3 regions of the Luteibacter sahnii genome follow, and region 3 is predicted to be linked to each of the others. Evidence: predicted binding sites of a transcription regulator. Region 3 holds the regulator's gene; each other region holds the start of a gene.
The links. Region 3 encodes FliA, which starts transcription of late flagellar genes. Its sites were predicted from a motif close to TAAAGTTTNNCNNNCNNNGGCCGATAA; they were not measured.

Region 1 (10,548 bases), on a different contig from region 3:
CGGCGCCAAGCAGGCCGCAGGCGAGCACCCGATGCAGCTGGCGCGCCGTGTCGCGCGTTTGCAGCAGCACGCGCGGGTCGGCCACCTCGCGACGCTCGCCGCTGGCGACCTGGCGCAGCGCGTCGCGCACGAGTTCGGGTACGCGGGGCGCCATGTGCATCCACTCGGGTAGCCGACGGCGCACGTCGCGCAACGCGGCGCGAACGCTGTAGCGCTCGCGCAGGATGCGCCGCAGCACCGGATGCGCGACGGCCCAGATGTCGATCTCCGGGTCGAGCATGCGACCCACGCCTTCGATGTTGAGCAGGGTCTTCTGCAGCAGGATCAGCTGGGGCTGCAGGGTGAGCTCGAAACGGCGGGCGGTCTGGAACAGTTTTACCACCAGTTCGGCGATGGATATCTGCGAGAGCGGCCGGGTGAAATACGGCTCACACACCGTGCGTACTTCCGCCTCCAGTTCGTCCAGGCGCACGTTGGCGGGCATCCAGCCGGCGGCGACGTGCAACTGGGCGATCCGCGCGTAGTCGCGTTCGAACAGGGCGATGAAGTTTTCGGCGAGCCAGTACTGGTCGGCTTCGGGCAGCGAGCCCATGATGCCGAAGTCGAGCGCGATGAAGCGCGGTTCGTCGATGCGGCCCAGGTCGACCCAGATGTTGCCCGGGTGCGCGTCGGCGTGGAAGAAGTTGTCGCGGAAGACCTGTTCGTAGAACAGCCGCACGCCCTTTTCGGCCAGCCGCTTGCGATCGAGCCCCGCGGCGTCGATCGCCGCGATGTCGTCGGCGCTGACCCCGTGCACGCGTTCGAGGGTGAGCACGCCCTGGGTGCTGAGGTCCCAGTGCACTTCGGGCACGTACAGGTCGATGCCGCTGGCGAAGTTACGCCGGAGCAGGCTGGCACTGGCGCCCTCGCGCTGCAGGTCGAGCTCGTTGGACAGCATCTTCTCGACTTCGGCCACCACGTCGAGCGGGCGGATCTTGTCGGCGTTGGGGTGCCAGCGCTGCGCCAGCGAGCCCAGTGTGTGGAGCAGGTCGATGTCGCGGGCGATGCGCCGGTCGATGCCGGGTCGCAGCACCTTCACCACCACCTCGCGGCCGTCGTGAAGCGTGGCGGCATGCACCTGGGCGATGGAGGCCGAAGCGAGCGCCTGCTCGTCGAAGCGCGCGTAAAGCGTCGTGACCGGGGCCTTCAGTTCGCGCTCGACGATGGCACGCGCCTCGGTGCCGGGAAACGGCGGCACCTGGTCCTGCAAGAGCGCCAGTTCGTCGGCGACGTCGGCGGGGATCAGGTCCCGGCGGGTGGACAACACCTGGCCCGCCTTGACGAAGATCGGGCCCAGTTCGTTCAGCGCCAGGCGCAGGCGGGCCCCGCGCGGAAGCCCGCGCACCTCGGCCGGCGCCCGGGGGAACAGCAGGCGCACGGCCTTCAGCGGACCGAGCAGGTGGGCGCCGTCGACGAGTTCGTCGAGCTGGTATTTGATCAGGATGGCGGCGACGCGGAACAGGCGGGGCGCGAGGCGCAACGGCGTCATGCCCCGTTCCCCTTCAGCAGGCGCTCGATCCGGGCGAACCGGGCTTCGGCGCGCTCGGTGCGCTCGCGCACGGCATCCACGCCATCGAGAAAACCGTCGAGCTCGCCCGGGGCGACCGCGACGCGGGCCTCGTCGCGCAGCCAGTCCGCGCCGTCGTCGGTGAGATGCGCGGCGGTCTGCTTCGCGTGGGCGAACGCCTGGTGAAACGCCCGCGCCAGCGGCACGCCGATGGCGTCGCCGAACGCGCGGGCGAAGGCTTCTTCGATATCCGGCGCGAATTGCCTGGCGAGGCGCTCGAGCCGTCGGGCGAGTTCCGCGTCGCCGGCGATGTCCACTTTGCCAGGTGCCATGCCCTCGTCGTCACGACGCAGCGCCATGGCGAGCAGGCTACCGGGTGAGGCGGTCACGCGCAGGCTGCCGCCGTCTTCCGCCGGGCCGACACGCAGCCGGCCTTTCTCGACGGTGATCCGCAGGGCGAGGTCCGGACCGCTCAGGTGCACCTGCACGCTGCGTCCATCCAGCGCGTCGAGCCGTCCGCGCGTGTCGGGATCGAGGTCGACGACGCGGTTGAGCACGGACTCCATGGCCCGGCCGGCGACGACGCGCAGCGGGCGGGGAAGGAAACGGGAGGGGCCGCTATCGGCCTGGGGACGATCGGAGGTCATCGGTGGATTGTAGCCTGCCGCTTCGTGCAATCGCCGGGAAGGCCGGGGCTCACCCCGCGCCGACGAACCCGGCTTGCCGCCACGTCTCGAACACGGCGACGGCCACGGCGTTGGACAGGTTCAGGCTGCGGTTACCCGGGCGCATGGGCAGGCGGATGCGCTGGCCCTCCGGGACCGCGTCCAGCACGTCGTCCGGTAGTCCGGCGGTCTCGCAACCGAACAGCAACGCGTCCTCGGGCGCGTAGGCCACATCGGTATGCAGGTGTTTTCCCCGGGTCGAGAAGGCGAAGACCCGCGGATGGCCGATCGACCCCAGGCAGGCGGCCAGGTCGTCGTGCACCGACAGGTGGGCGAACTCGTGGTAATCGAGCCCCGCGCGGCGCAGGCGCGCGTCGTCCAGTTCGAAGCCCAGCGGGCGGATCAGGTGCAGCGTGGCGCCCGTGTTGGCGCACAGGCGGATGACGTTGCCCGTGTTGGGCGGAATCTCAGGTCGGAACAGGATGACGTGGGGCATGCGCCCATTATGAGCCAGACGCGACGCAGAGCACGCCGTCCGGGGGCAGGGCGCAGGCGCCGGCGGTGATGGCGGTCGCGGTAGTGGCGCTCGCGTCGGTGGTGGGCGCGGCGAAGGTCGGTGCTGCACCCGCGAGGCCGAGCATGTTGCCCAGGATGAGGCCGCAGACCATGACCGAGGCGACGAGCAGGCCGCGGAGGATGACGAGTTCGTAATTCATGGGGAAATCCTCGAGGTCGATCCGTCAGGCCATCATGGCCAGGGTGTAGCCGCAGAGCAGCATGGAGGCGATGAGGAAAGCGGCGATCATCGGCAGTTCGAATTTCATGGCGTACTCCTGGAAGGGAAAGCGTGGCGGGCGGCGTGCCCGGGTGCACAGGTATTAGGCAATCGCCGTGCCACGCGCTGTAGGGCCCGTAATCAGCTGATGGACATGAGGTTTGTCACCCGTGGCGTCGTGCGCGCGTCTGTCCGCGGACAGTCGCGGGGCCGGAACCGGACAGCGCTTGCATGGACACCGGTCGAGCGCGCGGGCTAGCCTCGGCCGGTTGGGCCGCGTCGGGCCCGTGAAGGAGTTCGCATGAAGAAACGTCTTGCCCTGCTCGCCGCGGGACTGCTCGCGATGGCCGGTGGCGCCCTCGCCGACACCGCCGAGGTTCCCGGTATCGCCTTCACCCGCTTCCAGTTGCCCAACGGGCTGACCGTGATCGTGCACGAGGACCACAAGGCGCCCGTGGTGGCCGTTAGCATCTGGTATCACATCGGCTCGGCCGACGAGCCGGCGCACAAGACCGGCTTCGCGCACCTGTTCGAGCACCTGATGTTCTCCGGCTCGGAGAACCACAAGGGCACGTACTTTCAGCCGTTCGAGGTGGCCGGGGCCACCGACATGAACGGCACGACGTGGTTCGACCGCACGAACTACTTCGAAACCGTGCCCACCACCGCGCTGGACATGGCGCTGTGGATGGAGTCGGACCGCATGGGCCACCTCCTCGGCGCGATCGGCCAGCACGAGCTCGACACGCAACGCGGCGTGGTGCAGAACGAGAAACGCCAGGACGAGAACGAGCCGTACGGCCGGGTCGACGAAAACGTGCTGGCCAACGTCTATCCGGCCAACCACCCTTATCACCACGACACCATCGGCTCGATGGCCGACCTCGACGCGGCCTCGCTGGCCGACGTCAAGCAGTGGTTCCACGATAACTACGGCGCCGCCAACACCACGCTGGTACTCGCCGGCGACATCACCCCCGAACAGGCCCGGGCCAAGGCCGAGACGTATTTCGGCGACATCCCCGCCGGGCCGCCCGTGCCGCGACAGCAGCCCTGGGTGCTGCCGCTCACGACCGATACGCGGGGCGTGCAGCACGATCAGGTGGCGCAGACGCGCATCGTCCGCACCTGGGTCGTGCCGCAACTGGGCACCGACGATGCGGTGCAGCTGGACCTTGCCACCACCGTGCTGGGCGGCGGCAAGACGTCGCGCCTGTACCAGCGCCTTGTCTACCAGGACAAGCTGGCCGACGACGTGTCGGTGGGTCTATCCCCTTTCGCGCTGTCCAGCCGCGTGCAGTTGACCGTCGACGTGAAGCAGGGTGTCGATCCGGCCCGGGTCGAGGCGGCCGTCGCCCAGGTGTGGAACGACTTTCTCGCCAACGGACCGGCCGATGATGAATTGGCCCGCGCCAAGGTCGCCAACCGAGCCGGTTTCATACGAGGCCTGGAGAAGGTCAGCGGCAAGGCCGCGATCCTCGCCGAGGGCCAGGTCTACCGTAACGATCCGGGCGCCTACCGCAAGGATCTCGACCGCTCCGAGCGCGCCACGGCCGCATCGGTGCTGGCGGCGTCAAAGAAGTGGTTGGGCAAGGGCAGCTACACGCTCACCGTGATGCCGGCGGGACCGGGTTTCGATCCGGCGGCCGAGGACAAGGCCGTCGTCGGCCGTCCCGCGGCGGACGGACGCCCGGCGCCGGTGCTGCCGCCGGCCGGCCACTACACCGTGGCGACCTCCACGGTGGATCGTGCCCTCGGCGTGCCGAAGGTGACGAGCTTCCCGAGCCTGTCGTTCCCCGGCCTGCAGCGGGGAAAACTCCGTAACGGCATCGAGGTGGTACTCGCCGAGCGCCACACGATCCCGGTCACCCAGGTGCAGATCCTGTTCGACGCGGGCTACGCCGCCGACCAGGGCCGCAAGCTGGGCACGGCGAGCTTTACCTCCACGCTGCTCAACGAGAGCACGGCCGACCTGGATTCGGTCGATATCGCCCGCCGCAAGGAACGCCTGGGCGCGATGATCGGTTCGAGCTGCTCGCTCGATACCTGCGCCGTCGCGCTCAACGCGCTCAACAGCGAACTGGGTCCCTCGCTCGACCTGTTCGCCGACGTCGTGCGCCATCCGGCGTTCAAGGCGGCCGACATCGAGCGCGTGCGCGGCCAGTGGATCGCGGGTATCGCCCAGGAGAAGACCGACCCCACGAGCATCGCCCTGCGCACGCTGCCGCCCCTGCTCTACGGCAAGGCGCATGCCTACGGCATCCCGTTCACCGGCAGCGGTACGGAGAAGGCCATTGCCTCTCTCAACGCCGGTGACCTCAAGGCCTTCCAGCATGACTACCTGCGCCCGGACAACGCGCGCATCCTCGTCGCCGGCGACACCACGCTGGCCCAGATCCTGCCGCGGCTCGACGCCGCGTTCGGCGACTGGACGCCGCCGCCCGGCACGATCCCCGCGAAAAACATCGGTACCGTGGCGGCCCAGGCCAAGCCCCGTGTCTTCCTGGTCAACCGCACCGACGCGCCGCAATCGCTGATCCTGGCCGGGCTGCTCGCCCCCTCTACCAAGGCGAAGAACGCCATCGACCTGGGCATCGCCAACGCGGCGTTCGGCGGCACGTTCACCTCGCGCCTCAACATGAACCTGCGCGAGCAGAAACGCTGGGCCTACGGCGCGGGCAGCATGCTGTCCGATGCCAAGGGCCAGCGGCCGATGCTGTTCTATGCGCCGGTGCAGACCGACAAGACCGCGCCGTCGGCAGAGGAAATCCTCAAGGAGATCCGCGCCGTGATCGGTCCGAAGCCGCTGACCGACGCGGAAATCGCCAAGGTACAGGCCCAGCGCGTGCGCGCGTTGCCGGGCAGCTTCGAGACCACCGCGTCGGTGCTTTCCGCCCTGTCAGGCATCGTCATCTACGACCGGCCCGACGATTACGTGCAGACGCTCAAGGCGCGCATCGACGGCGTCAACCGGGGCTCCGCCGAGGCGGCGCTTTCGGCGGTGATGCATCCCGGTTCGCTGACCTGGGTAATCGTCGGCGACCTGCGCAAGATCGAGGCCCCGGTGCGTGCGCTCAACCTGGGCGAGGTGCAGGTGATCGACGGAGACGGCGATCCGGTAAAGGCGTCGAGGTAAACGCCGACCGCACGGAACGCGCGGCGGTGATCGCGCGTTCCGTTTCCTCGGGCTAGCATAGGCGCGACCGTGTTCCCGGAGCCGCCCATGCGCAAAGCCCTCGTTCTGTTCATCCCCCTGGCCCTGTCCGCCTGTTCGTGGGGCATCAAGCTCGACGACGGCGCACGCAACGTGCGCACCGCGTGGAACGGCGACACCTCCGGCTGCCGCGAGCAAGGCAAGGTGACGGTCTCGGTCATGAATCGCGTGGGTCCGGTCGATCGCAGCGACCTGAAGGTGCGCGACGAACTCGAAGTGCTGGCCCGCAACGAGGCGGCCAAGATGGGCGCGGACACCGTCAAGCCGATGGGCGAGCCGCATGATGGCTCGCAGGACTGGGGCGCCTACACCTGCGGCGCGCGCCCGGCCGCGGCATCCCGTAGCGATTCGCCCACTCCGCCGCCGCAGAACACGACGCCCCAGGGTGGTTTCGAGACCGTGCCGCTCAAGAATTGACGGCGAACGGGGCGGGCGCTGCCCGTCCCTGCGTCGGATCGACCTGTTGCCATCCTTGGCAAACGCTTTCGATACATATCGGTAAGTTCATGTAAACGCTTACATTGTGATCTTTGTCACAAATACAGATATTTCATCTTTGTGAACTAAAGATTACGAGCGGCGGGCCGTCAAGCGGTGTCCTCAGCCCCCTTCCGGTCCCTACGCGTGAATTTCCTCAAGTCGACCCAAGCCCGCTACACGTCGGCGTTGGCACTCTATTTCCTTCTCCTCGTGGCGTTGACCTTCATCGTCATCCGGCTGTTCGTCAGTCCCGATCTGCGCGACACCGAGGCCGAACTGGTAGGTCGGCAGGTGGACGAGATCGGCACGGTCATCACCAACAAGCTGCACCAGGTGGAAGCCCAGCAGCGCAGCATCACCCAGACCGTGGCGCTTATGGACAGCGCCTCCATCGATCGCCTGCAGCCGGGCCTGGTCGACCAGTACGGCGACGTCGACGTGTTCGGCGGAGGTATCTGGCCGCTGCCGTTCAAGCGTGAACCGACCAAGGAGCGCGACAGCACGTTCTTCGCCCGCGACGCGAGCGGCAAGCTGGTGGTCAACACCCACTGGAACCAGCCCGACGCCCTGAAGTACTGGGAGCAGAGCTGGTACAAGAACGGCCTGAGCGCGCCTCGCGGCCACTGTCTGTGGGCCGATGCCTACAAGGACGATGCCAGCGCCCAGCCTCGCACCAATTGCGCGATGGCCATCTACAAGGGCGACGACATCTTCGGTGTGTCCACCGTCGACGTGACGCTGGGCTTCTTCAACCGCCTCGTCGCCGACATGGAGAAGAAGGTGCACGGTCAGATCCTGATCGTGGAGCCCAACGGCACCATCGTCAGCAACAGCACGTACATCAAGGACGACATCGTGCTGAAGAAGCTGGCCGACCTCGCCGGCAGTTCGGCGATGATCGCTCAGGTGAAGGACGCGCTGCCGGGTATCGCCAAGGGCGGCCAGGTGGAGCGCGATTACGACGTCGACGGCGAATCGCACACGCTGTTCCTCCAGCCGGTCACGGGCACGCCGTGGGTGCTCGCCACGAGCCTGCCCACGCGGCTGCTCACCGCGAACACCACACGCATCCTCGGCAAGCTCGCCGCGGTGCAGCTGCCGCTGGCGGTGTTGCTCCTGGTCGCGCTGGTGCTGGGCATCCGCGCGCTGATGAAACAGCTGGGCACGCTCAAGGCCAATATCGACGATCTCAACTCCGGCGAAGCCGATCTCACCCGTCGCCTGGATCAGGGGTCGGGTAGCGAATACAACGGCGTGGTCGACAGCTTCAACGGGTTCGTCGCGCGGTTGCAGTCGATGATGCGCCAGGTGCGCGACAGCTCGTCGTCGATCTCGTCGGCGGCATCGCAGATCGCCACGGGCAACATGGACCTCTCCCAGCGCACGGAAAAGCAGGCCAGCGCGCTGGAGGAAACCGCCGCATCGATGGAAGAACTTACCGCGACGGTCCGCCAGAACGCCGATAGCGCGCGGCAAGCCAATACGCTCGCCCGCGAAGCAGCCGAGGCGGCGCGCGGTGGCGGCGACACGGTGGACGACGTGGTGGTCAAGATGGATGCCATCACCCGCTCGTCGGCGCGGATCGCCGATATCGTGGGTGTGATCGACGGCATCGCCTTCCAGACCAACCTGCTGGCGCTCAATGCCTCGGTGGAAGCGGCGCGCGCCGGCGAGCAGGGCCGCGGCTTCGCCGTGGTGGCCGGCGAGGTGCGCAGCCTCGCCCAGAGTTCGGCGAAGGCCGCGCGCGACATCAAGGCGTTGATCGCCGAATCGGTGGACGACGTGGCCCAGGGTGCGGAACTGGCCAAGGTTGCCGGTCAGCGCATCGGCGAACTCACCGCCAGCGTCACGCACGTCGCCACGTTCATGGACGAAATCATGGCGGCCACGACCGAGCAGAGCCAGGGGATCGAGCAGGTGAGCGGCGTGGTCACCCACCTGGACGACATGACCCAGCAGAACGCGGCCCTGGTCGAAGAGGCGGCCGCGGCCGCCAAGGCGATGGAAGACCAGACGCGCACGCTAGAGGCCGTGGTGGGCGGCTTCCGGATCTGACTTATCGCCGGGGCGTAACGCACGAAGGCCGCCGGCGACGGCGGCCTTCGTGCGTTAATCGGCCTGCGTTACGCCTTTCGTCGCCATCGTGACCACGTGGTGGCCGTTGAACCAGGGTTGGATTGATCGGACGCGGCGGACGTTGATGGAGGAGGGTGCCGACATCTGTCGCTTCCACCGGTTGCGTATCGAACGGTAAGAACGGAGGCGAACAGGCAAAAACTACAGACATTGATAATTCAGAAATGAATAATATGCTTATGTCGTAAGTTTCCTGCCGCTGGACCGCCCGATGAGCGATTTCGCCCCGACCGAAGCCCGCCTCGACGTCACACGACGCAAATACCCGGCGTTTCCCCGGGCGCCAGCCGTGCTCGTGCGCCTGATCAAGCACATCTACAAGGAAATCCACGACCAGGCCAACGCGGTCATGCGCCCCCACGGGCTGAACCACGCCGAATACAACATCCTCATGATGCTGTATGGCGCCCCGGACAACACGCTCACCCCGTCGGAACTGGCCGGGGCGGCCGGCGAGAAGTCGGCCAACGTCACCCGCCTGACGACTGAACTGTGCGAGATGGGCTACATCGCGCGGGCGGGCAGCGAGGGCGACCGGCGCAAGGTCGCCCTGTCGCTCACGCCGGAAGGACTTGAGCTGATCGATCATTTCCTCCCTGACATCGTGACGCTCCTGCACCGGCAGACCCGTCACCTGTCCGCCGCCGAGCAGGCCCAACTGGAGACCCTGCTCAAGAAGATGCTGACCGGGTTCGGGGAGTAAGCAGATCGCCATGGCTGCCGTCGATTCCACCCAACGCACGCCCGCGTTTCGCCAGGTGCTGGTCGAAGCCCTGCGCGAGGAGGCCTCGGTGTGGCTGCTGGTGGTCAAGACGCTCATCGCGTTCTTCCTCACCGGTTGGATCGCCATGCGCCTGGCGCTGCCGTCGCCCTCGTCGGCGATGCTCACCACCATCATCGTCGCCAACCGGCAATCGGGCATGGTGCTGGCCAAGAGCTTCTACCGCGGCATCGGCACGGTGGTCGGCACGCTGGTGGCGATCGTCATCGTGTCGGCGTTCGCCCAGCAGCGCGTGCTCTTCCTGCTCTCGCTGTCGGTGTGGATCGGCCTGTGTACCGCCGGTGCGACGCTCTACCGCAACTTCAAGTCCTACGCCTTCGTGCTGGCCGGTTACGGTACCGCGCTGGTGGCCGTGCCGGTAATCAATGCGCCGTTGAACGTCTTCGACTCCGCGTGGGCGCGCATGAGCGAGGTGCTGCTGGGCCTGCTGGTCAGTGGCGTGGTGAGCGAGGCGGTGTTTCCCGCGCGCATGCGCGACGTGATGCGCCGAACGGGCCGCGAGCAGTTCACCGACTTCATCGCCTTCGTCCGCGGTGCCGTGGGCGGCGTGGTGCCTCGCGAGGCGATGGAAAACGCACACCTGCGTTTCGTGCGCGCGGCGGTCACCCTGGAAGACCTGCGCAGTTCGGTGGTGTTCGAAGACGTGGAGACACGCGCGCGCAGCAACCACCTTCGCCTTTTCAACCAGCGCTTCATGGCGACGTCCACGAGTTTCCAGTCGCTGCACCACCTCATCAACCGGCTCAAGCGTGCGCATCGCGAGCGAGCGGCCGATGCGCTCATTCGGCTCTATGCCCCCCTGCGCAAGGGCCTGGATGGCCCCCTGGGTGCGGGTCGCGCGGCGCAGGCGCTGCTGCCGCCGCTGGTGGACGCACGCAAGGCGATCGATGCGGACGTGGTGTCCCTGCGGGCCTCCCTGGCCGACGCGCAGGACCTGCGCGACTTCGATAC
Region 2 (10,548 bases), on a different contig from region 3:
TGCCCTGACGGCCCGCCTGCCGCGACTGAGCCGCATCGATGCACGCTACCTGGCCATGGGTGCGCTGGGTGCGCTTCGCGTGGCGGTGCTGCGCTGCATGGAAAGCCGCTGGACACTCCACCCTCGCCGCACGGTCGACGACGGCCTGAAGCGGTTGTGGCCTGAGCTGGCCCATGGCTGACGCCATGGACGGGGTGTCCGACGATGCCGAAAGCCTCCTCGGCATCGGTGCCCTTCGCACCTACTGGTCGGCACATCTCGCGCCCGGCTCGGTCGCACCCCTGCCCCACGACCTCGAGAAGACACTGCTCGCCGGCCTCGGGCTCAACGTGCTTGAAACGCTGCGCTACCTGCATCACCAGCGCCCGACATACGCCGCGTTCGAAGCCTGGGTCGCGGCTCGGAGCGACGCGGCATCGCGCGATCGACTCAGGCGTGCGCTGAAGGGCGAAGCGGTCGGTTCGATCGTGCGGGATATCGACCGGGTCGCCGGGCTCACCGACGACGATCTGGCTCACTGGCATGAGAACGGTTACGTCATCCTCCGTCAGGCCATCGACGAGGCGGCGGCGCAGGCGTCCGAGCGCGCGGTATACGATCACCTGGGCGCCACGCCCGACGATCCGGAAAGCTGGTACGGGGCGTCGCGCGGCCATTCCATCTGGGTGCCCCTGCTACGGCACCCCGCCCTGGCCGCGAACCGGCTCGCGCCGCGCATCCACAAGGCGCACGCCCAGTTGTGGGGCCGCGACGATCTGTGGGTGACGCTCGACCAGGCCGGATTCAATCCACCCGAGCGCCCGGGCTGGCCCTTTCCCGGACCCCACCTGCATTGGGACACGACGCTCGCCGAGCCGCACCCGCTCGATGTCCAGGGCATCCTTTATCTCGCCGACGTCGGCGAACACCAAGGCGCGTTCAGCTGCGTACCGGGTTTCCATCGCCATCTCAAGGACTGGCTGGCGACCGTGCCGCCCGGGGTCAGCGCCCAGGACCATGCCCGTCGCACGCTGACGCTGACACCGATCGCCGCGAAACGCGGCGACATGATCATCTGGCACCACCTGCTGCCCCACGGCAGCAGCCCGAATCGCGCGAGCGTTCCACGCGTGGTGCAATACCTTTCGCTACGGCCGACGCGGTTCGCGCACACGCACGCCTGGAAGGGTTAGGCGCAGGCCCGGTCCGGCGGCGACACGCCTCCCGCCAAAGCGGGAGACGTGGTTGGCGCTTCAGGCCATGCCGGCGGCGAACGTCGGCCGATGAGCCGGCGTCACGGGTCGCGCCTTCGCCACCGCCGGGGCCGGGCTTGCGCCGTTGACCGCCTCGCCGACCTTGAAGAACGCGACCTGGGTCATGAGTTCGCGAGCCAGCTCCAGCGCCTGGCGACTCGCGGCACTCGCTTCTTCGACCAGCGCGGCGTTCTGCTGGGTCACTTCGTCCAGGGCCGACACGGCACCGTTGACCTGTTCGACACCGGCGGACTGTTGCTCGGAGGCCGCCGCGATCTCGCTGACGATGTCGGCGACGCGCACGACACCCTGCTGGATATCGGCCAGGGCCTTGCCGGTGCGTTCGACCAGGTCGGCACCGTTGGTGACGCGCTCGACGGTTTCGCCGATGAGCGACTTGATGTCCTTCGCCGCGCTCGCGCTGCGCTGGGCGAGGTTGCGCACCTCGGCGGCCACCACGGCGAATCCCCTGCCCTGCTCGCCCGCGCGAGCCGCTTCGACCGCCGCGTTGAGTGCGAGCAGATTGGTCTGGAAGGCAATCTCGTCGATGAGTACCGCGATTTCGCCGATGTTCCGGCTGGCCTCGGTGATCTGGCCCATCGCATCGACCGCGTCTTTGGCGACGAGGCCACCGCTACGCGCATCGTCACGCAGCTCATGGGAAATCTTGCGGGCGAGCGACGCGCCTTCGGCGTTCTGCTTCACGGCCGCGGCCATCTCTTCCATCGAGGCGGCCGTTTCTTCGAGCGACGAGGCCTGTTCCTGCGTACGGTTGGACAGATCGTCGTTGCCTGCGGAAATATCACGCGCCGCGCTTTCGACCTGCGATGCGTTCTCGCGCACGGCACCGACGATGCGGGCGAGGTTGTCGTCCATCTCCTTGAGCGCGTTGAGCATGCGGCCAAGGTCATCGCCACGGGTGACGGCGAACGCCGTGCCCAGTTGACCGGTGGCGATGCGCGCAGCCACGGCGGAGGCGTCACGCAGCGGGGTCAGAATGCTGCGCACCAGCACGGTCGCCACGCCCAGAATGAGCGCAACGGCAAGGACACCACCACCGAGCAGTACGCCGATGGCACGACTGCGGGTGGCCGCCGCCTGGGTCGAGCGCGCTTCCAGCAATGAGCGCTCCATGGTGGCGAAGTCGTTGAGCACGGCGCGCATGGCGTCCATGCCCGCCTTGCCCTTGCCCTGTCGCTCGAGGGCCACGGCCTCGTTACTCGACGCGCCCACGGCCGCCTGCTTCTGCAGCGCCAGCGTGGGGTCGATCGCGTCGGCGAGCCAGCCCTTGTAACCCGCATCGAGGGTATCCAGGCGCCGCTGCTGCACGGGATTATCCGCGGTCAGCTGGCGCAGGCTACCCAGTGCCGTCTGGTAGTCCTTCTGGCCCAGGCGCAGAGGCTCCAGGGACGCCTCCTTGCCACTGAGCAGGTAACCCCGCTGCCCGGTCTCGATGTTGACCAGCGCGGTCAACAGGCGCGCCTCGACACGAAGCACTTCGTTGGTGTGCACGTCCATGAGGCTGCTCTGCTGCATGGAGCCTAGACAGACATAGACCACAATCACCAGCGCGGCAACGATGCCCGCGATCAGGGTGAAGCCGCCGAAGATCAACTTATTGCGCGACGCAAGTCTGAGAAATTCCATAGCACGATCCCGTTGGCGCCCGGGGGAACGCCCCGCGCTGGTGAAGGACAGTCAATCTGTCGGCGCCTCATGCGCCTTGCCCCGATACCGGAGCAGCCTTGCGAGCCAACGCGTGGAAGGCGGTCACGCCGGGAAGCCGAGGTATCCCCGTCCTGAAGACGGTATCGGCGCACCATTCACGACCTTTAGACATTTATGCAAAAACGGTGAATTAGTTTCGTCACATACGTGATGGACCGGCGGCACTCACGGCACGAAGGCGCGCCGTGCCCTTGCCATCCAATGAAACCCCTGAACCATCTAGACTTAGAAAACTTCAAGTGATATTTTTTAATGTTTTTTTATTTACATAAAGAAATACCGGAATAGCGCACCAAGGGCGCTCGCCTTACGGGCGAGCGCCGCTAGCCCTGGCGGGCCCGACGATTCGGTAAGACGAAATGAGGCGATTTAACGCGCGACGGCGCGCGACGGCGTGACCGGCACGCATCCGCCCTGATGCATCCACTGGACGAACTGCTCAGGCACGACGGGCGCGGAATAGAGAAAGCCCTGGCCGAACTCACAGTCGAAGCGCAGCAGGCTGGCGTGCTCTTCCACCCGCTCGATTCCCTCGGCCACCACAGACAAGCCGATACGCCCACACAGGCGGATGACGCCATGCAGGACGGCCATCTGGCGTTCGTTGCGCATGAACCCGCGCGTCAGCCGCTGGTCCAGCTTGAGCGTGTCGATGGGAATGTCATAGAGATACGAGAAATTGCTGTAACCCGTGCCGAAATCGTCGATCGCGATCTTGATGCCGGCCTGGCGCAGCTTCGCCAACTGATGCAGCACTTCGTCGGCCCCCGCGAGCCATTCGCCCTCGGTGATCTCCAGCTCCATGAAACCGGGCTCCACCGCATGTCGCACGCACGGCTCGAGGATGCGGTCGAGCAATCGCCCATCGGCGAAGTCGGACGCTTCGACGTTGATCGAGACCGGCATGCCAAAGCCCGCCGCCACCCATTCCGCCTGTTGCCGGCACACGTCATCGATCACCCAGTCGGTCAGTGCCTGCATGACGGGTGTTCGCGCGACAGGCGGAATGAACTCGGCGGGCGATACCTCGCCGAGTTCGGGATGCGTCCAGCGCAGCAGGGCTTCGGCGCCCATGATGCGACCATCGCCAAGGCGCACCTTCGGCTGGTAAACCACGCGAAACTGCCGCTTGTCGATACCCGCCGCCACGTCGGTGGCGAGACGGTACTGCCGACGGCAAGCCACGTCATAGGCCTTGTCGTACCACTGCCAGGGCTTGCGGTAAAGCGTCGCCTGCTGCACCGCGCTCATCGCCTTGCGCAGGGCGTCGTCGGTGTCGTCGGCGCGAAACGGCACGATGCCGCCGTAGCTCACCGGCTGCAACGGAATACCCTGCGCCTCGACGAGCGTCGCGACCGCCTCCTCCACCGAGGCGAGCAACGACATCATGTCGGCCGGTTCGAGCGCAGGAAGCATGAAGGCGAAGCGCGACACCGCCACGTGGTAGAGCTGGGCATGCGGCGCGACGATGTCTTCCAGGCGTTGCGCGACGGTCCGGATCACGGCCTCGACCGGCCCCATGCCCAGCGCCTGCGCCAGGCGGTAGGCCATGGGAAGGTCCATGGCATCGATCAGCACCAGATTGCGCGTGTCGGTAAACTTCGTCTCGGCCAGCACCGCCAGGTCGGCGTTGAACTGCTGCCGGTTGAACAGGCCGGTGACCGGGTCGCGGCGGCCAACCCTCTGGCGCAGCGCGATCTGGTCCATCACCAGGCGGGCGAACGTCTGCAACTGCTGGCGCTGTTCTTCGGAGAGGCAGCGCGGTACGTAATCGATCAGGCACAACGTGCCGATCGCATGGCCCGAGGCGGTGATCAGCGGTGCGCCTGCGTAGAAGCGAAGCAGCGGGCCGCCGGTCACCAAGCGGTTTTGAGCAAAACGATCGTCTTCGCGCAGCTCTTGCACCTCGAAGACGTCGGTTTGTTGGATGGCGTAAGAGCAGATCGAAACCTCACGCTCCGTACCCCGGGCTTCGAATCCGGTTTTCGAGATGAAGCGCTGCTCATCCTGCCCGACCAACGAAACCAGCACCGTCGGCACGTCGAAGACCTGAGCAACCAGGCGCGTGATGCGATCCAGCTCCGGCGGATCGATAGCCTCCCATAGCTGGAGACTACGCAACATCGCGAGGCGATCGCGCTCCGACGTCACGCTGGCGAGCGCCACGTCGCTATGGATGGCGCATGCATCCCACTGGTCCGACACCAAGGCCTCCACGAGCCGATTCGCCTGGCTCAGCGTATCAGGTGAAGGCACGGTGGAGATCAGGGCGTCGCAGGTTGGGCCGAATACGTGCATGCCAACGTATCGGCCGCGCGGGCGAATCCTGAACCACCCCGCGCACAGACGATGGGGCTCCCGTTAAGGGAACGACTCGCGGTCCGCCCGTGAGCGATACAGTTGTTCGTCAGCCCGCGCCACGGTTCGTTCCAGCGACTCGGCGTTCTTGCGGGTCGCCGCTCCCATCGAGAACGCGATCGGCGCCTCGTCGCGGTCGCGCTCAAGATGCGCCATCACCTGAGCGAGATACGGCGCATCGCCCGCCTCGAGCACCAGGAGGAACTCGTCGCCGCCCAGACGAACGACGACGTCGCCGAGCCCGCAACGACGATGCAGGAACTGCGCCATCTGCACCAGCACCTCGTCGCCACGCTGGTGGCCGAAGGTGTCGTTGATCGTCTTGAAGCGGTCCAGGTCGATGGCGATGCAGCCCCATATCGCATCGTCAGGCAGCTTATCGGTCATCCGCTCGAGCATGCGCCGGTTGCCGCAGCCGGTGAGCGGATCACGGAACGACGACTCCTTGAGGCGCTTTTCCTGGCGCCGCTGTTCGGTGATGTCCTGGGCGTGACCCAGCACGTAGGGCTCAGCCCCGTCGTTGTCGAGAACGTTATGGTATTGCCACACCACCACGCGCCCATCCTTGGCGACCAGTTCCATCAGGCCCGAATCGTGCCCCATGGTCGTGACCCGCTCGAGATAGGTACGAAAATCCGGCGCGCGCTCGGGGCGCATGAAGTGGGTAAAGGGCATGCCGAGCACTTCGGCCGTGGCATAACCCAGCGCCCGGGCCGCGGCGGGATTGACCGACATCAGGATGCCCTGGGCGTCGTGCGTGCAGATAAACCCCAGGCTGTGCTGAAACAATGTACGGAAACGACGCTCGCTGGTTTCGAGCGCCTCCACCGCCTGGCGTCGCACCGTGACGTCCTGCAAGGCACCGATGAAGCCCACGAGCTCATCGCCCTCGCGGATCGCATCGCCCTGGGCGTGCACCCAGATGTCACGCCCGCTCGCCGTGCGCAGGGGCAACTCGAGATCCCATCCGGTGCCCGTGCTGCGGCAGCGTTCGATGACCTCACGCAGGGTGACCTGGGCATCGGGGGCGTAGTAGCCGATCGCTTCGTCTAGGGTGGGCTGGTGGCCGATGGGACGATCGTGGATGCGGCAGGTCTGGGCGGACCAGATCAGCATGTCGGTGCGCAAATCCCACTGCCAGCCGCCCACGCCCGCGACGTGTCCGGTGCGCTCGAGAAACCGCTCGCTCGCGGCGAGCGCGGTCTGCATTTTTACGATCGCCTCGGACCGCTGGCGTTCGCGCACGGCTTCCCGTTCCAGCGTCTCGGCGCGCACCACCGCCATGGCGCGCTGTTCGAGCGCTTCGCCGGTGGCGCGACCCAGGGCTTCGAGCGCCTTGCGCTGCACGGGAGTGAGTTCGCGCCGGGTGTGATCGATCACGCACAGCGAACCCAGGCGAACACCGTCGCTGAGCACGATGGGCATGCCGGCGTAGAAACGGATGTGTGGCGAGCCGGTCACCAACGGATTGCTGGCGAAACGCGGATCTTCGATGGCGTCGGGCACTTCGAGGATCTGGTCGTCGCGGATGGTGTGGTCGCAGAACGCGATGTCGCGGGCGGTCTGGGGGATATCCGCCAGCCCGATGTTGGCCTTAAACCACTGCCGCTCCGCGTCGAGCAGCGTGATGAGAGCGATAGGGGTGCCCGCCACGAGCGCCGCGGCCTCCGCCAGCGCGTCGAAGAGCGGCTCGGATCCGGAGTCGAGCACCTGGAGCGCGTCGAGGCGTGCCAACCGCAGGGCTTCGATGTCGGCTTGATCGTGGGGCATTCGGCGGGCTCCTGGGTTGGAGCTAGCTTAGCGAGCCCGGTGGAACGATCAAGTCACAAAACACTCTGGGCGGCGGCGACGCAGGGACGCAGGGACGCATCTTCACACGCCGGGCGTCGTCCCGACGCGTCCCCGGTACGCACCCGAACACCCCGACTTGCCGAAGGCGTGCCAACCGATCGCATGGGCGATACGACGGCAACCGGCACCGCTGGCGATCGGCCCCTCGACGCCATGCGCCGTCGTGGGGCGGCTCACCTACCTCGCGCGCGCCCCGTCGTCGGCGGTCACCACGGATGCCGCGGCGGCGATCACGCGCTCGAGGGAACAGGACAGAGTGTCGTCCTTGCCCAGTTCACTCACCCCGTTGACTTCGATCAGCAGCGTTTCCGACGCCTCGGCCAGCGTCTCGGCACCCGCCTCCCGCGCGTGACTCAGGAGCAGCGCCACGCGAAAGCCGATTTCCTGCAGGTCTTTATCGACGAATGCGCCGGACAGGGCGAGGGCGTCCTCCGCGATCGCCCGTCGAAGCCACGGCAGGTCCGAGTGAATAGCATTCCAGAACGGCACCGTAATCCTTCAGAACTCGCGCCAGACGCTATCGTCGCCCGCCATCGCCGGCACGCGACGCGCCGTGGTCATGGCCATGGGAGCCGGTTCCGGCGCGGGTTCGCGTACCGCCCGGGGTTCGGCCGCCGTGGCGACGGGCGTGCCGACCACCGTGAAAAACGAGACCTGGCGGAGCAGCTCCTGCGAGAGGTCGGACGCGTTCTTGCTCGCCGCGGAGGCCTCCTCCACCAGCGCCGCGTTCTGCTGGGTGACATCGTCCAGCGTCACGACCGCGTTGTTGACCTGGTTGATGCCGGTGGACTGCTCCTGGCACGCCGCGGCGATTTCCTCGACGATGGCGTTGACCGAACGCACGCCCGTGGCGATCGCGTCGAGCGACGTGCCGGTGCGCGCCACCAGGGTGGCACCGGTATCCACCCGCTCGACCGTCGAGGTCACCAGCGCCTTGATGTCTTTCGCCGCCGCACCGCTGCGCTGGGCCAGGTGGCGCACCTCGGTGGCCACCACGGCGAAACCGCGGCCCTGGTCGCCCGCCCGGGCGGCTTCGACCGCCGCGTTCAGTGCCAGCAGGTTGGTCTGGAACGCGATCTCGTCGATCAGGGTGACGATCTCACCGATCTGCCGGCTCGCCTGGGTGATGGCCTGCATCGCTTCGGTGGCTTCCGCGGCGACCTGGCTGCCGGCGTCGGCATCCCCGCGCACGCGCTGCGACAGTTGCCGGGCCTGCTCGGCGCCTTCGGCGTTCTGCTTCACGGTCGCGGCGAGTTCTTCCATCGACGCCGCTGTTTCCTCCAGCGAACTGGCCTGCTCCTGGGTGCGCTGCGAGAGATCATCGTTGCCCTGGGAGATATCGGCGGCCGACGATGACACCTGCTGCGAGATGTGGCGCACGTCGGTGACGATACCCGCCAGGCGCTTGTCCATTTCATCGAGGGCCTGGAGCGTATCCGTGAACTCGTCGTTGCCCGAGACCACGGTCGTGTTGTTCAGCTGACCACCTCGGATAGCCTGGGCCAGCGCGCGAGCGCGCGCCAGCGGCGTGACGATGGCGCGCACGAGGAAGGCCGCGATCGTCAGCAACAGGATCACGCTGACCGCCAGCACGCCGACGGAGATGTTGCGCGTCGTCGCGTAGCTGGCGCCGGCCGCCTCGGAGGCCTCCTGCGCCTGTTTGGTGTTGATCTGCACCAGGTCGTCCATGCGGCTGGCCATGCGTCCCAGTCCCGGCGCCACGCTGCCGATCAACAGGTCGCGCGCTTCGGCGGTCTTGCCCGCGTCGAGCAGGGCCGCGCTCTTCTCGACCAGCGGCATGGTGGCCTTTCGTTCGGCGATATAGGCCTCGGCGGCCTTCTGCTCATCCTCGGCATCGACCTTCGTGGGGTAATAGCGCGACCACGACGCAGCCTCCCGGGCAATGTTGGCCCGGATGCGATCGCCCGTGTCGCGCACGGACGGATCGACGATGGCGTGGTTCAACGCGATGCGAGCGTCGACCACCGCGCGCTGGGTTTCACTCACGTCGATGATCGACTTCACGTTCGCCTCGTAGATGTCCTGGGCAAGCGCGTACGTCTTCTTGGTGCCCAGCAGGCCGTCGGCCCCCAGGAAAAGCATCAGGCCCAGGGCGACGCCCATGGCGGAGAAAATCTTGGTACGAACGGAAAAGCGCATGGTCAGTCCTCTTGGCGGCGGCTGGAGGTACGAATTCAGGCGGGGCGATGCGGAAGCGACGGCGATGCCATGTCGCCCAGGGGCGCGTCATCCACGGCATGCGCGGGGATCTCATGGATGAGGCCGTCTAGCACCATCGTGCGGACGACCTGGGCGCATGCCTTGTGCACGGGCGCCGCCTCGCAGCTTTCACAGCACACCAGGGCGATCTCCAGCGCCTCGACCATCTCCTGGGTGTCTGGGAAGTCGTTGTCGCGTGCCATCTGGTGCAGACGGTAGGCGCGGAACATCGCCTCGTGGTGGTCGCCCGAGCGCAAGGCGAGCAACAGGTCGAAGGCCTCGCGTGACAAAGCGTAATGCGTGCCCGACGGCGCCAGGCGGCTCACGCCGCGCTCGCTGTCCGTCGTGTCGGCGAACGCCCAGTTCAGCGGTCGGCCGCGTGGACGCGTGCGGCGCGTCCCGAATGTCCAGAATGACATGTCATCTCCCTCCTCGAGTTGGCATGTCGTCGTCGGTGCAGGCTCCGTGCCACACGCAACCTATTGATTTGACTAGATAACAAAAAAAGACGGAGCGAGCGGCGTCCCAAGCCGACGTTTTTTGCCGCTTTTGTGCATGACCGGGTTTCGACGTTTTTCGTCACATGGTGACGCATCGCGCCGAACGCACGGAAATCGCTCGGCGAAAACTAAGCCTTGCAAAGACGCGGTGAAATCAAATGGTTAGGGCGCAGTATTCCAGCGCCATTCGGCCTCGAGCGCTTCAGCACAAAAGTCGACGAAGGCTTTCACGCGGGGCGCGAGGTGCTGCGCGCTGGCATAAACCGCATGCAGCGGGGCGGCGGGAATGGCATGGCCCGGCAGCACCCGGACCAGACGGCCCGTGCCCAGGTCGTCGCCGACGTCCCAGATCGACTTCTGCACGATGCCACCGCCCGCCAGGGCCAGTTCATGGGCCGCTTCGCCGTCGTTGGTGACATACGCCGGATGGACCCGCACGGCAAGCTCGCCGTCACCTTGCCGAAACGTCCACTCCCGCGTCGGGTACTCGCCGAACACGATGCAATCGTGCGCCGACAGGTCGGCGGGCACGTGCGGCATGCCGCGCCGGGCCAGATACGCCGGTGCGGCGCAAAGCACCCGGTAATTCGGCGCCAGGCGACGCGCCACGTGCGAGGAATCGGCCAGCGCGCCGAACCGGATGGCCACGTCGATGCCGT
Region 3 (10,548 bases):
CGTCGCGTGCCGCTGTCGCTGCTGATGACACTGGCCGAAGCCTCGCAGTCGCCGATGCGCGCCGAAGGCATCATCGAGGGCGACGGCACCCTCCGCCGCACGGCGGCCGGGGCTCTGTCGGGCCAGGCGACGATCGGCAGCACGCATGGTTCCATCGCCTACGTCGACCGCGCCGACGAGCCCTTGCTCGTCTACGACAACCTCAGCGCGAACGCGCAGCTCTCGCCCGACAACCAGCGCATCACGCTGCGCGCCGCGCTGAACGACGGCGGCAGCGTCGACGGCAACGTGAGTATCAGCGGTGCGCAGCAGGCCTTGGGCGGCAGCGTGGCGCTGCATCTGAAGAGCCTGTCGTTTCTCGAACTGCTCACCACCGAGCTGGCGGACGTGAAGGGCGGCGTCAATGCCAACTTCAACCTCGGCGGCACCGTGGCGGCACCCGCGGTCACGGGTCACGCCCTGCTCGACGGCTTCGCCGCCGAAGTGCCCAGCGCGGGCCTGAAGCTCAAGGACGGCCGCTTCGACGTCACCACCGCCGACGCGAAAAACTACGCGCTCGACGGCACCGTGCGCTCCGGTGCGGGCACCCTGTCGGTCAAGGGCAACGCGGCGCTCGGCGAAGGCGCCCAGATGCACCTGGGTGTCGTCGGCTCGGCGTTCACGGCGGTGGATATCCCGGCGGCCAAGGCGGTCATCTCGCCCGACATCCAGATCGTGCAGGACGCCAAGGGCATGAACGTAACCGGCAAGCTCAACGTCGACATGGCCGACGTCAACGTGGAGAAGCTACCCGGCGCCGGCGCCACCAAGGCCTCGCCCGACGTGGTGGTGGTCGACGAAAAGCAACAGGAGGCGGCGGCGGAGTCCGCGCCGATCAGCGCCGACATCCGGGTGGACCTCGGCCAGAAAGTACACCTGGTGGGCTTCGGCATCGACGGCCGGATCACTGGGCAGCTCGACGTGCGCGAGCGGCCCGGCCGGGCCACCACGGGCCAGGGCCAGATCGGCGTCGACGGCACCTACAAGGCGTACGGCCAGGACCTCAGCATCGAGCAGGGCCAGCTGCTGTTCGCCTCCACCCCCATCGACAATCCCGCCCTGAACATCCGCGCGTCGCGCACGCTCAATCCCAACGCCACCATCGACGAGGGCCAGAAGGTGGGCCTCTACGTGTCGGGCACGGCGCGCCGCCCGATCCTCACCGTGTTCTCCAACCCGGTGATGGAGCAATCCGATGCGCTCTCGTACCTCGTCACGGGCAAGCCGCTGTCGCAGGTGAAGGGAGGCGAAGGCAACATGGTGGGCGCGGCGGCCCAGGCGCTGGGGTCGGCGGCGGGCGACCTGCTCGCCAAGAGCGTGGGCTCGAAACTCGGCATCGACGACATCGGCGTGAGCAACAACGATGCCCTCGGCGGCACGTCGGCGTTCACCGTGGGCAAATACCTCTCGCCGCGCCTTTACCTGAGTTATGGCGTCGGCCTGTTCGATCCGGGCCAGGTGATCACCCTGCGCTATATCTTCAGCCACCGGTGGAACTTCGAAGCGCAGAACGCCACGGACTTCTCGCGGGCGAGCCTCAACTATCGCCTGGAGCGCTAGCCGTGCGCGAGCGCCGCCGCAAGGCCGGCGCTCGCGACGGGGCACCGCGCCCCGAACCACAGCGGCCGATGGCGGCGATCAGCGAGCGGCGTGCAAACGGTGGAGCAGTTCCGCTTCGGTATACGAGATGCCACAGGTGTCGGCGATGTCCTGCACCGACGCGCCCTGGCGGGCAAGGCGCTGGGCGAGCGCCAACGTGCGATCCGAGGTGGCGCCGCTATCGGTGGCGACGTTGACGGTGGGCGTGCGCCGCACCTGGTCTTCGATGTCGCCCAGGCGGTTCTCGAGCCGGCGAAGCATGCCGGCGAGTTGGTCGGGCTGGATCGTCGGTTCCGGATCGGGCACCGGCACGGGCGGCGCGTTGGGTTCGCTCGCGGGCGCCGGACGCACCCGGCCCAACCGGTAAAACACCAGGAGAAGGCCGACCAGGTTGAGGACGGCCAGGGCGATCAGCACGTCACCGATGATGGGGTTCATGCGCGCAGGCTCCGGAATCAGCGTGGAGGATAACCCACCGACGGCAGGCCGCGCTCCTACGCGCGGCAGAGCCGCTGCACGTCGACCAGCGCGATGAAGCCCTCGTCGCGCGTGACCACGCCGCTCACCGGATCGTCGCGGCGTTCCGCGCGTCCCGGCGGCGGCGGTGCGATCTCGTCGGGTGCCAGGCGAAGCATCTCGCCGATGAGGTCGATGCGCATGCCCACCACGGTACCCGCGTCGTCGAAGACGATCACGCGCTGGGCGTCTTCCTTTTCCGCGTCCACGTGGGTATCCAGGCCGAAGCGGCGGCGGCCATCAAGCACCGGCACGATCTGGCCGCGCAGGTTGACGATGCCGAGCACGTCGTCCGGGGCGCCGGGCACCGGCGTGATGTCGCCGGGCCGGATCACTTCGCGCACGCTCGACAACGCCACGGCGTAGCGCTGTCCTTCCAGGGAAAAACCGAGCCAGGTGCTGCGGTCGTCGCGTAAGGCTTCGGTCATGGGCCCAGTTCCTGTTCCAGCCACGAGATGAGCGCCGCGGTATCGACCACGCCGCACTTGGGTTCTTTCGACATCCCCGCGAGCCAGGGGCGCGAGGTGGCACCCTGCCGCCATTGGATGGCGTCGGCGTGCAATTCCACCGGCTCGTCGTCGATCACGCAGGCGATGGCCCACGCGCGGTCGCGCAGGATCACCAACGTGGCCACCGAGATGCCTGCCATGTCCGGCGACAGCACGGCCCCCATATCGGCCACGCGGGCTTCGCCGCCGGGATGGCGCCAACGCCCCATGCAGATGGGATTGGGCACGTTCGGCGGGCTCAATGGCGGCATGGGCACCATATGCGTCACGTCGGCCATCGGCACGGCGAGCTTCACGCCCCCCGCCCGGCAAAGGAGGTAGCGGGGATCGGCCTGGCGCGAGGCCACCGTGGCGTCGCGCCAGCTCTGGATCGGCACCACCTTCAGCTCAGGCTTCGCGACGGGCGCCGGAGCCGGCGTCAGCAGTTCGGCGAGGTAATCGGCGACGATCTGTTCGACATCCTGCATGGCGTCGCTCACGCGGCCGCGTCCGTCACGGACGGCATCGGCAGGGCCAGCAGTTCGTCGAGCAACTGGCGGTAGGCGAGACCGCCGCGACGCGCGGCGGACCAATGCGCCAGCGGCACGCCGGCGGCGCTGGCCTCGCGGATCTGGGTATCGGTGGGGATCACCGCCTCGCTGACCACGCTGCCGTACTGCTCGCGAAGCTGCGCCAGGCTGGCACGCGAGGCGTGCGTGCGGGCGTCGTAGAGGGTCGGCACGATGGTGCGCGGCAACGGCTTGCCACGCGAGCGCTCGATCATCGACAGGCTGCGCACCATGCGCTCGAGTCCGGCCAGCGCGAGGGCTTCGGTCTGCGTCGGTATGAGCAGGCGGTCGCTCGCCGCCAGGGCGTTGACCATCAGCACGCCCAGCACCGGCGGGCAGTCGAGCAGCACGTGGTCGAAATCCGGCGCCAGCTCGGCCAGCGCCTGCGACAGCACCAGGCCCATGCCGGGACGCGTGCCCAGCTGGCGATCGAGCGTGATCATCGCCGCCGACGCCGGCAGCACGCTGAGCTGATTCCACCTGGTCGCGTGCACCAGGGTGCGCACGGGCGGCGGGTTGCCGCTCACGCCGAAGAGATCGTAGACGCTGCCGTGCGCCTCACCCTCCACGCCGATGTAGCCTGACAGCGATGCGTGCGGATCCATGTCGACCAGCAGCGTGCGCTTGCCTTCCTCGGCGAGCAGGCTGCCGAGCGCAACCGTCGTGGTGGTCTTGCCCACGCCGCCCTTCTGGTTGGATACGGCCCAGATGCGCATCAGCGTGTCTCCGTCGCGGGTGCGAAGCGGGCGGCACCGGCCGTCGGCGCTTGCACGGCGGCGCGCGGCGCGGACGACGGCTGCGCGGTCGTCGAGAGGTCCACGCGATCGGCGTCGCTGTAGAAGCGTGCCGGTGCGGCCTTGTCGCTCATCACCACGATCAGCACACGGCGGTTGCGATTGCGACCGTCGGGCGTGTCGTTGTCGGCGGAGGGGCGGTACTCGCCCCAGCCGATGATGCCCACCCGGTGCGGGTCGACCCCGGCCAGCGTGAGCAGCCGCGCCACCGTGGCGGCGCGGGCGGCCGACAGTTCCCAGTTGGAGGGAAACGTCGACGTGGCGATGGGCGTGTTGTCGGTGTAGCCCTCGATCCGCATCGCATTCGGGAAGGGGGCGAGGATACCGGCGAGCTTGCGCAGCACGTCTTCGGCCTGGGGTTGCAGCCTGGCGACGCCCACGGGGAAAAGGATGTCGGTGCGGACCTCGATCTCGAGCCAGTCCTGCGTCTGGCGCACGCTCACGAGGCTCTTGTCGATCAGCGGCTTCATCGCCCGCTGCACTTCGTCGGAAATCTGACTGAGGCTGTTCTGTTCGGTCTTGCCGGCCGCCGCATCGGCGTCGTTGGCGGTCGCGGTCTGCCGCTTGGTGCCGTCCTGGTGTTCGGTGGCGGCCCCCTCGTGACCCGGCAGCGGCAGATTGCGCGGCGGGATGGGCACGTCGATCTTCGCGATGGGCGACGCCGTGGGCGAGCGCGATTGATTCGGCAGCGGCACCTGGGTGGCGGGCGACGACTGACTGACCGGGTCGATCACCTTGCCCGTGCCGTTGAACGCCTCGTTGATGGACTGCGCCATCACCTTGAACTTGGTTTCGTTCACGGCCGACACCGCGTACATCACCACGAAAAGCGCCAGCAGCAACGTGATGAGGTCGCCGTAGGGGATCGCCCAGCGCTCGTGGTTGACGTGTTCTTCGTGGTGGCGTCGCTTCACGAGAGGAACCCCTGCAGCTTGCTCTCGATGTGGCGCGGGTTGTCGCCCTGGGCAATCGAGACCAGGCCTTCGACGAGCATCTCGCGCATCTGCGAGCGCTTGCGGGCCAGGCCCTTCAGGCGCGAGGACATCGGCAACGCCAGCAGGTTGGCCAGGCCGATGCCGTAGATGGTCGCGACGAAGGCGGCGGCGATGCCGTGGCCGAGCTTGCTGGGATCGGCGAGGTTCTGCATGACCGCCATCAGCCCCATCACGGCACCGATGATGCCCATGGTTGGCGAATAGGTGCCGGCATTCTCGAAGACCTTGGCCGCCTCAAGATCGGTGTGCTCGCGGGCGTAGACCTCCACCTCGAGCACCGAACGCATCGCGTCGGGCTCGGTGCCGTCGACCAGCAGTTGCAGCCCCTTGCGGATGAACGGGTCGGTCTCGCGCTCGATCGCGGGCTCCAGCCCGAGGAGCCCGGTGCGTCGGGAGATCTCGCTCCATCCCACGATGCGCGTGACGAGGTCTTCCGACTCGATGTCGGGCGGGTTGTACACCCACGGCAGCATGGACCACGCGCGCTTGAGCACGGGGCCGGGCGTCTGCACGAGCAGGGCGGCGAAGGTGCCGAGGAACACGATCACGAAGGCGGCGGGATTCCACAGGGCGTCGAGACTGGAGCCCTTGAGGATGGTTCCCACGATGATGACCACGAAGGCCAGGATCGTGCCGACGAGACTCACGACATCCATGTCAGACAGCCATCCTCAGCGTGGGCAGCACCTGCCCGGCATCGTCGGCCAATCCGGCCAGGTCGAGCACGAGCGAGATGCGCCCGTCGCCCGTGATGGTCGCGCCGGCCACGCCGGGCACGTCCTTGAGGAAGGGTCCGAGCGGCTTGGCCATGACGTCTTCGCGGCCGAGCACCTCGTCGACCAGGCAGCCCAGCGTCTGGTGACCGATCTGCACCACCACCACGTGACCGCCCTTCCCCGCCACGCCCGCCCAGCGGCCGAGATCGGCCAGCGGCAAGGCGCGGTTGCGGTGATTGGCGACGACGCGGCCGTCCAGGCGCTGCACCTGGCCGTCGGCCAGTTCGAACACTTCGGCCACGTTGGACATCGGCAGCGAGAGCAGGCGATGGCCGACGCGCACCATGAGCACGCGAAGGATCGCCAGCGTGAGCGGCACCGACAGGCGTACCGTGCTGCCGTGGCCGACGCGCGAGTCGATCGACAGCGTGCCGCCGAGTTCGACGATCTTGGTCTTGACCACGTCCATGCCGACGCCGCGACCGGAGATGTCGGACACCTGGCTGGCCGTGGAGAAGCCCGGGCGGAAGACGATCTCGTAGCACTCGCGCTCGTCCAGCCGCGCGGCCTGCTCGGCGTCCATCAGGCCCTTTTCGACGGCCTTGCGGCGGAGCACTTCCGGGTCCATGCCCTTGCCGTCGTCGGTGACCGTGATGACGATGCGGTCGCCATACTGGCCCGCGGCGAGGCGTACGGTGCCCTGACGGGGCTTGCCCTCGCCCTGGCGTGCCTCGGGCATCTCGATGCCATGGTCGACGGCGTTGCGCAGCAGATGCACCAGCGGGTCGGCCAGGGCCTCCACCACGGTGCGATCGATGTCGGTGTCTTCGCCCTCGGTGACCAGTTCGATCTCTTTGCCGAGCTGACGGGCCAGGTCGCGGACGATGCGCGGAAAACGGGAAAACAGCTTGCCGACCGGCTGCATGCGCATGCGCAGCACGGCGTTCTGGAGGTCTTCGGCCACGCGCTCCAGCTCGCCGATGGCACGTTCCATCGGATCGTTGGAGCCGCGCGGGGCGAGGTTGGTGAGGCGGTTGCGCACCAGCACCAGCTCGCCCGCCGCGTCGACGAGGTTGTCGAGGCGGTGAGTGTCGACGCGTACGGTGGTGTCGGTCCCCGACGCCTGGCGTTTTTCGCCGCCGCGGGCCGGCGTCTCCGCGACCGGACCCGGCGCGGGCGCGGCCACGACGGCAGGCGTCGGGACGGGGGCCGACGCCGGTGCGACGACGGGCGCGGGGGCTGGCGGCGGCGGGACGGCATGCGCGCCCGGTGCGGCGGTGCCGTGCAGGGAATCAAGCAACGCTTCGAATTCGTCGTCGCTGATGACGTTCGGATCGGCCGCCGCGACGACGGGGGCGGGTGCCGGTGCCGGTGTCGCCGTTGCCTCGGACTCCGCGCCGGGCGCACCGGTACCGTAGAGCGAATCGAGCAACGCTTCGAATTCGTCGTCACTGATGGTGCCCGACGGGGCCGCCGCCGGCGCCTGCTCGGCGCGCGCGGCATCGAGCATGGCTTCGAATTCGTCTTCGATGGGATCGTGCGGCCGCGACGCCGGCGCGGCCGCCACCGGCGCGGACACCGGCGTCGCCAGCGCCACCGGCGGGGCGGACGCGGCGCGGCCGGGGATCAGCAGGCGATCGAGCAGCGAACGCGAGGCCGGCTCGATCGGCACGCCGCCGTCGGCGGCGCGCATCATGTCGTTGAGCAGGTCGAGCGACTCCAGCAACGCGTCCATGAAGCCCGCGTTGAGCACGATCGCGCCGTTGCGGGCTTCGTTGAGCAGGTCTTCGGCGCGGTGGCACAGCTCCACCATCGGGTGCAGGCCGAGGAAGCCCGCACCGCCCTTGACGGTATGGAACGCACGGAACACCGCGTTCAGAAGGTCGACGTCGCCCGGCGAGGCCTCGAGGTCCACGAGCTGTTCGCCCAGGGTCTCGAGCAGTTCGCGCGCCTCGATCAGGAAGACGTTGAGCAGCTCGTTGTCCAGCTCCACGCTCATCGTGCCGCTCAGAAGCCGAATTCGCTGAGCAGGCGATCCACTTCGTCCTGGCTGACTTTTTCCGCGGCCGGCGCGGTGCCCCCGGCGAGCGAGCCGGTCAGGCGCACCAGTTCGACGAGCGAGGATTCGACCTTGGCCATGAAGGCTTCGACACGGGCCACGCGCTGGCCGGAGAGATCCTGCCAGGACTGCGCCTCGACCATCTCGCCCAGGCCGATGTCGCAGTTCTGCGCGAAGTCGCCCACGCGAACGGCGAGCGCACGGGCGCTGGAGGCGAACGACGCATCGGCCGGGTCGAGCACGAGCACCTCGTCGGCGTCGCGGGCGAGCGACTGTGCCTGCGGGCGGAGTCGCTCGCTGAAGTCGAGCGTGCGATGGGCCGCCTGCGAGCTCATCTCGAGCACGTCGCGCAGGTGCTTGCGCGCGTCGCCCATGTTGCCCGGGTTACCATCGTGCGAGATGTCGGCGGCGAGCCGGCGGGCGGACTCGTGCAGGTCGCGGGCGAGGTGGCCCAGGGCGAGGAAAATGTGCTGTTCACGGCTACGGATCAGGCGGTCCAGCGCCTGTTCGAAGGCGGTGGCGTCGTCGGCGTCGAGCAGCTCGCGCAGTTCGGGGGCCACGTCCTGGCCAGCGGAAATCGTCGTGTTCATGCCTGCTCCTCAGCCCGCCGCCGCGGCGAGACGTTCGAAAATCTTGTCGAGTTTTTCCTTGAGCGTGACCGCCGTGAACGGCTTGACCACGTAGCCGTTCACGCCGCTCTGCGCCGCGGCGATGATCTGGTCGCGGTTGTTTTCCGCCGTGACCATCAGCACCGGCATCGCCTTGAGATTGGCGTCGGCGCGGATGGCGCGGAGCAGGTCGATGCCCGTCATGTTGGGCATGTTCCAGTCGGTCACCACCAGGTCGAACGACTGCGAGCGCAGGAGCGCGAGCGCGGCATTGCCGTCTTCGGCCTCCTGGATCAGCGTGTTGGTGAAGCCCAGCTCCACCAGCAGGTTCCTGACGATGCGCCGCATGGTGGAAAAGTCGTCCACCACCAGGATTTTCATGTTCTTGTCCAAAACGTCTCTCCGCCTACTGCGCGTTTTTCTTTGACCGGCGACGGCACCGGAATGCCGTCAGGGTTTGTCTTTCCAGCCTGACATGCGAGCGCGGAGCCGAATGAGCGCCTGGCCATGGATCTGGCACACGCGCGATTCGCTCACTCCCAGCACCGCACCGATTTCCTTCAGGTTGAGCTCGTCATCGTAGTACAGCGACATCACCAGCTTCTCGCGCTCGGGCAGTCCGTCGATGGACTGGGCCAGCGCCTCGCGCATGCCGTCCTGCTCGAACAGTCCGTCGGGCCCGGTGGCGTCCGGATCGGCCACGTCGATCGCCGCGCCCTCGTCGCCCTCGGGCGCCGTCAGGCTCAGCAAACGCGCGCTCGCCGCGTCGGCCAGGATCTGGTTGTACTCCATGGCGTCGATGCCCAGGCGCTTCATCACTTCCGCGTCGTCGGCGTCGCCACCCGTCTCGTTTTCAATCTGCCTCGTCACCTCCGCCACCTCGCGCAACTTCCGGTGGACGGAGCGCGGGGTCCAGTCCGTCTTGCGCAGTTCGTCCAGCATCGCGCCCCGTATGCGGATGCCCGCATAGGTCTCGAAGCTGGCCGCGCGAGTCGGGGAATAATTCCTCGCGGCCTCGAGCAGCCCGATCATCCCGGCCTGCATGAGGTCGTTCGCATCCACGCTCGGCGGCAGCCGGCCCATCAGGTGATAGGCGATCCGGCGCACCAGCGGCGCATGGGTCTTGACCAGTTGATCCGCCGGAACCCGAGTGATTTCAAGGTATTCGCTCGCTACGCTCACAACGGCAACCCTCCTCCCAGATGGGCACGGTCGGCGAAGAAGCCGATCCGTCCCTGCACGCGGGGCTCGGGTTCACCCCATGTATCGACCGACCTGGCCAGATTCTTGAATCCGACCGCCGACCGGCTGCTCGGCCACGCGTCGACCACCGCCGCCTGCCGACGGATGGCCTGGCGCAGGTATTCGTCGTGCGGAACCATGCCCATGAAATCGAGGGACACCTCGAGAAAGCGACTGGTCACGCGGGAAAGCTTTTCGAAGAGGGCCCGGCCCTCCTGCGCATGGCGGACCATGTTGGCCACGATGCGGAAACGGTTCACGGCGAACTCGCGCGAGAGCACCTTGATCAGCGCGTAGGCGTCGGTGAGCGAGGCCGGCTCGTCGCACACCACGACCACCACCTCGTCCGAGGCCGCGGCGAACATCGACACGCTGTCCGAGATACCGGCGGCGGTGTCCACGATGAGGTATTCGGGGGCCAGCGGGTATTCGTCGAAGGCCCGGATGACCGCGGCATGTTCGATGTTCGGCAGTTGGGCCATGCGGCGGGTGCCCGACGTGGCCGGGATCACCTTCAGGCCGTGCGCGGCGTCGAGCACCAGGTCTTCGATGCGGCACGCACCCTCGAGCATGTGGCCCAGATGGCGCACCGGCTGCAGGCCGAGGAGCACGTCGATGTTGGCCATGCCCAGGTCGGCATCCAGCAGCAGCACGTCGCGCCCGCCCATGGCCAGGGCCATGCCGAGGTTGACCGCCACCGTCGTCTTGCCCACGCCACCCTTGCCGCCCGCGATCGCGATGCTGCGCGTGGGACGGCGGTCGGACAGCCACTCGAGTCCGGCGGCCTGGGTGTTTTCGACGTGTGTGTTCATGGAGGAAGTCACTGCCGGAGAAAAGGAGGTGTGGGCGGTAGCGATGTTCATGGAAGTGCCTCGCTCGGTCAGACCGGCACGGAAGCGGACAGGCCGAAACGCTCGGCAAGT

Region 1: the regulator FliA is predicted to act here: its motif matches at 6,765-6,791, upstream of PI246_RS15285 (methyl-accepting chemotaxis protein).
Region 2: the regulator FliA is predicted to act here: its motif matches at 3,041-3,067, upstream of PI246_RS17965 (methyl-accepting chemotaxis protein).

Annotation. Positions count from the first base shown of each region.
Region 1 covers NZ_JAQLOK010000006.1:100,278-110,825, reverse strand. The annotation lists gene ubiB (ubiquinone biosynthesis regulatory protein kinase UbiB) at 1-1,519, opposite strand, end outside; gene PI246_RS15310 (ubiquinone biosynthesis accessory factor UbiJ) at 1,525-2,193, opposite strand; gene PI246_RS15305 (tRNA (cytidine(34)-2'-O)-methyltransferase) at 2,243-2,707, opposite strand; gene PI246_RS15300 (hypothetical protein) at 2,715-2,927, opposite strand; gene PI246_RS15295 (M16 family metallopeptidase) at 3,288-6,122, shown strand; gene PI246_RS15290 (DUF4156 domain-containing protein) at 6,210-6,617, shown strand; gene PI246_RS15285 (methyl-accepting chemotaxis protein) at 6,825-8,735, shown strand; gene PI246_RS15280 (MarR family winged helix-turn-helix transcriptional regulator) at 9,028-9,519, shown strand; gene PI246_RS15275 (FUSC family protein) at 9,530-10,548, shown strand, end outside.
Region 2 covers NZ_JAQLOK010000012.1:26,333-36,880, reverse strand. The annotation lists gene PI246_RS17975 (TetR/AcrR family transcriptional regulator) at 1-181, shown strand, start outside; gene PI246_RS17970 (phytanoyl-CoA dioxygenase family protein) at 174-1,172, shown strand; gene PI246_RS17965 (methyl-accepting chemotaxis protein) at 1,233-2,879, opposite strand; gene PI246_RS17960 (putative bifunctional diguanylate cyclase/phosphodiesterase) at 3,330-5,258, opposite strand; gene PI246_RS17955 (sensor domain-containing diguanylate cyclase) at 5,322-7,088, opposite strand; gene PI246_RS17950 (hypothetical protein) at 7,347-7,658, opposite strand; gene PI246_RS17945 (methyl-accepting chemotaxis protein) at 7,668-9,329, opposite strand; gene PI246_RS17940 (hypothetical protein) at 9,365-9,808, opposite strand; gene PI246_RS17935 (LysR family transcriptional regulator) at 10,052-10,548, opposite strand, start outside.
Region 3 covers NZ_JAQLOK010000001.1:492,871-503,418, reverse strand. The annotation lists gene PI246_RS02410 (translocation/assembly module TamB domain-containing protein) at 1-1,599, shown strand, start outside; gene PI246_RS02405 (DUF2802 domain-containing protein) at 1,678-2,076, opposite strand; gene PI246_RS02400 (chemotaxis protein CheW) at 2,133-2,582, opposite strand; gene PI246_RS02395 (chemotaxis protein CheW) at 2,579-3,142, opposite strand; gene PI246_RS02390 (ParA family protein) at 3,139-3,927, opposite strand; gene motD (flagellar motor protein MotD) at 3,927-4,919, opposite strand; gene PI246_RS02380 (flagellar motor protein) at 4,916-5,656, opposite strand; gene PI246_RS02375 (chemotaxis protein CheA) at 5,658-7,715, opposite strand; gene PI246_RS02370 (protein phosphatase CheZ) at 7,724-8,365, opposite strand; gene cheY (chemotaxis response regulator CheY) at 8,375-8,776, opposite strand; gene PI246_RS02360 (RNA polymerase sigma factor FliA) at 8,834-9,565, opposite strand; gene PI246_RS02355 (nucleotide-binding protein) at 9,562-10,437, opposite strand; gene flhF (flagellar biosynthesis protein FlhF) at 10,506-10,548, opposite strand, start outside.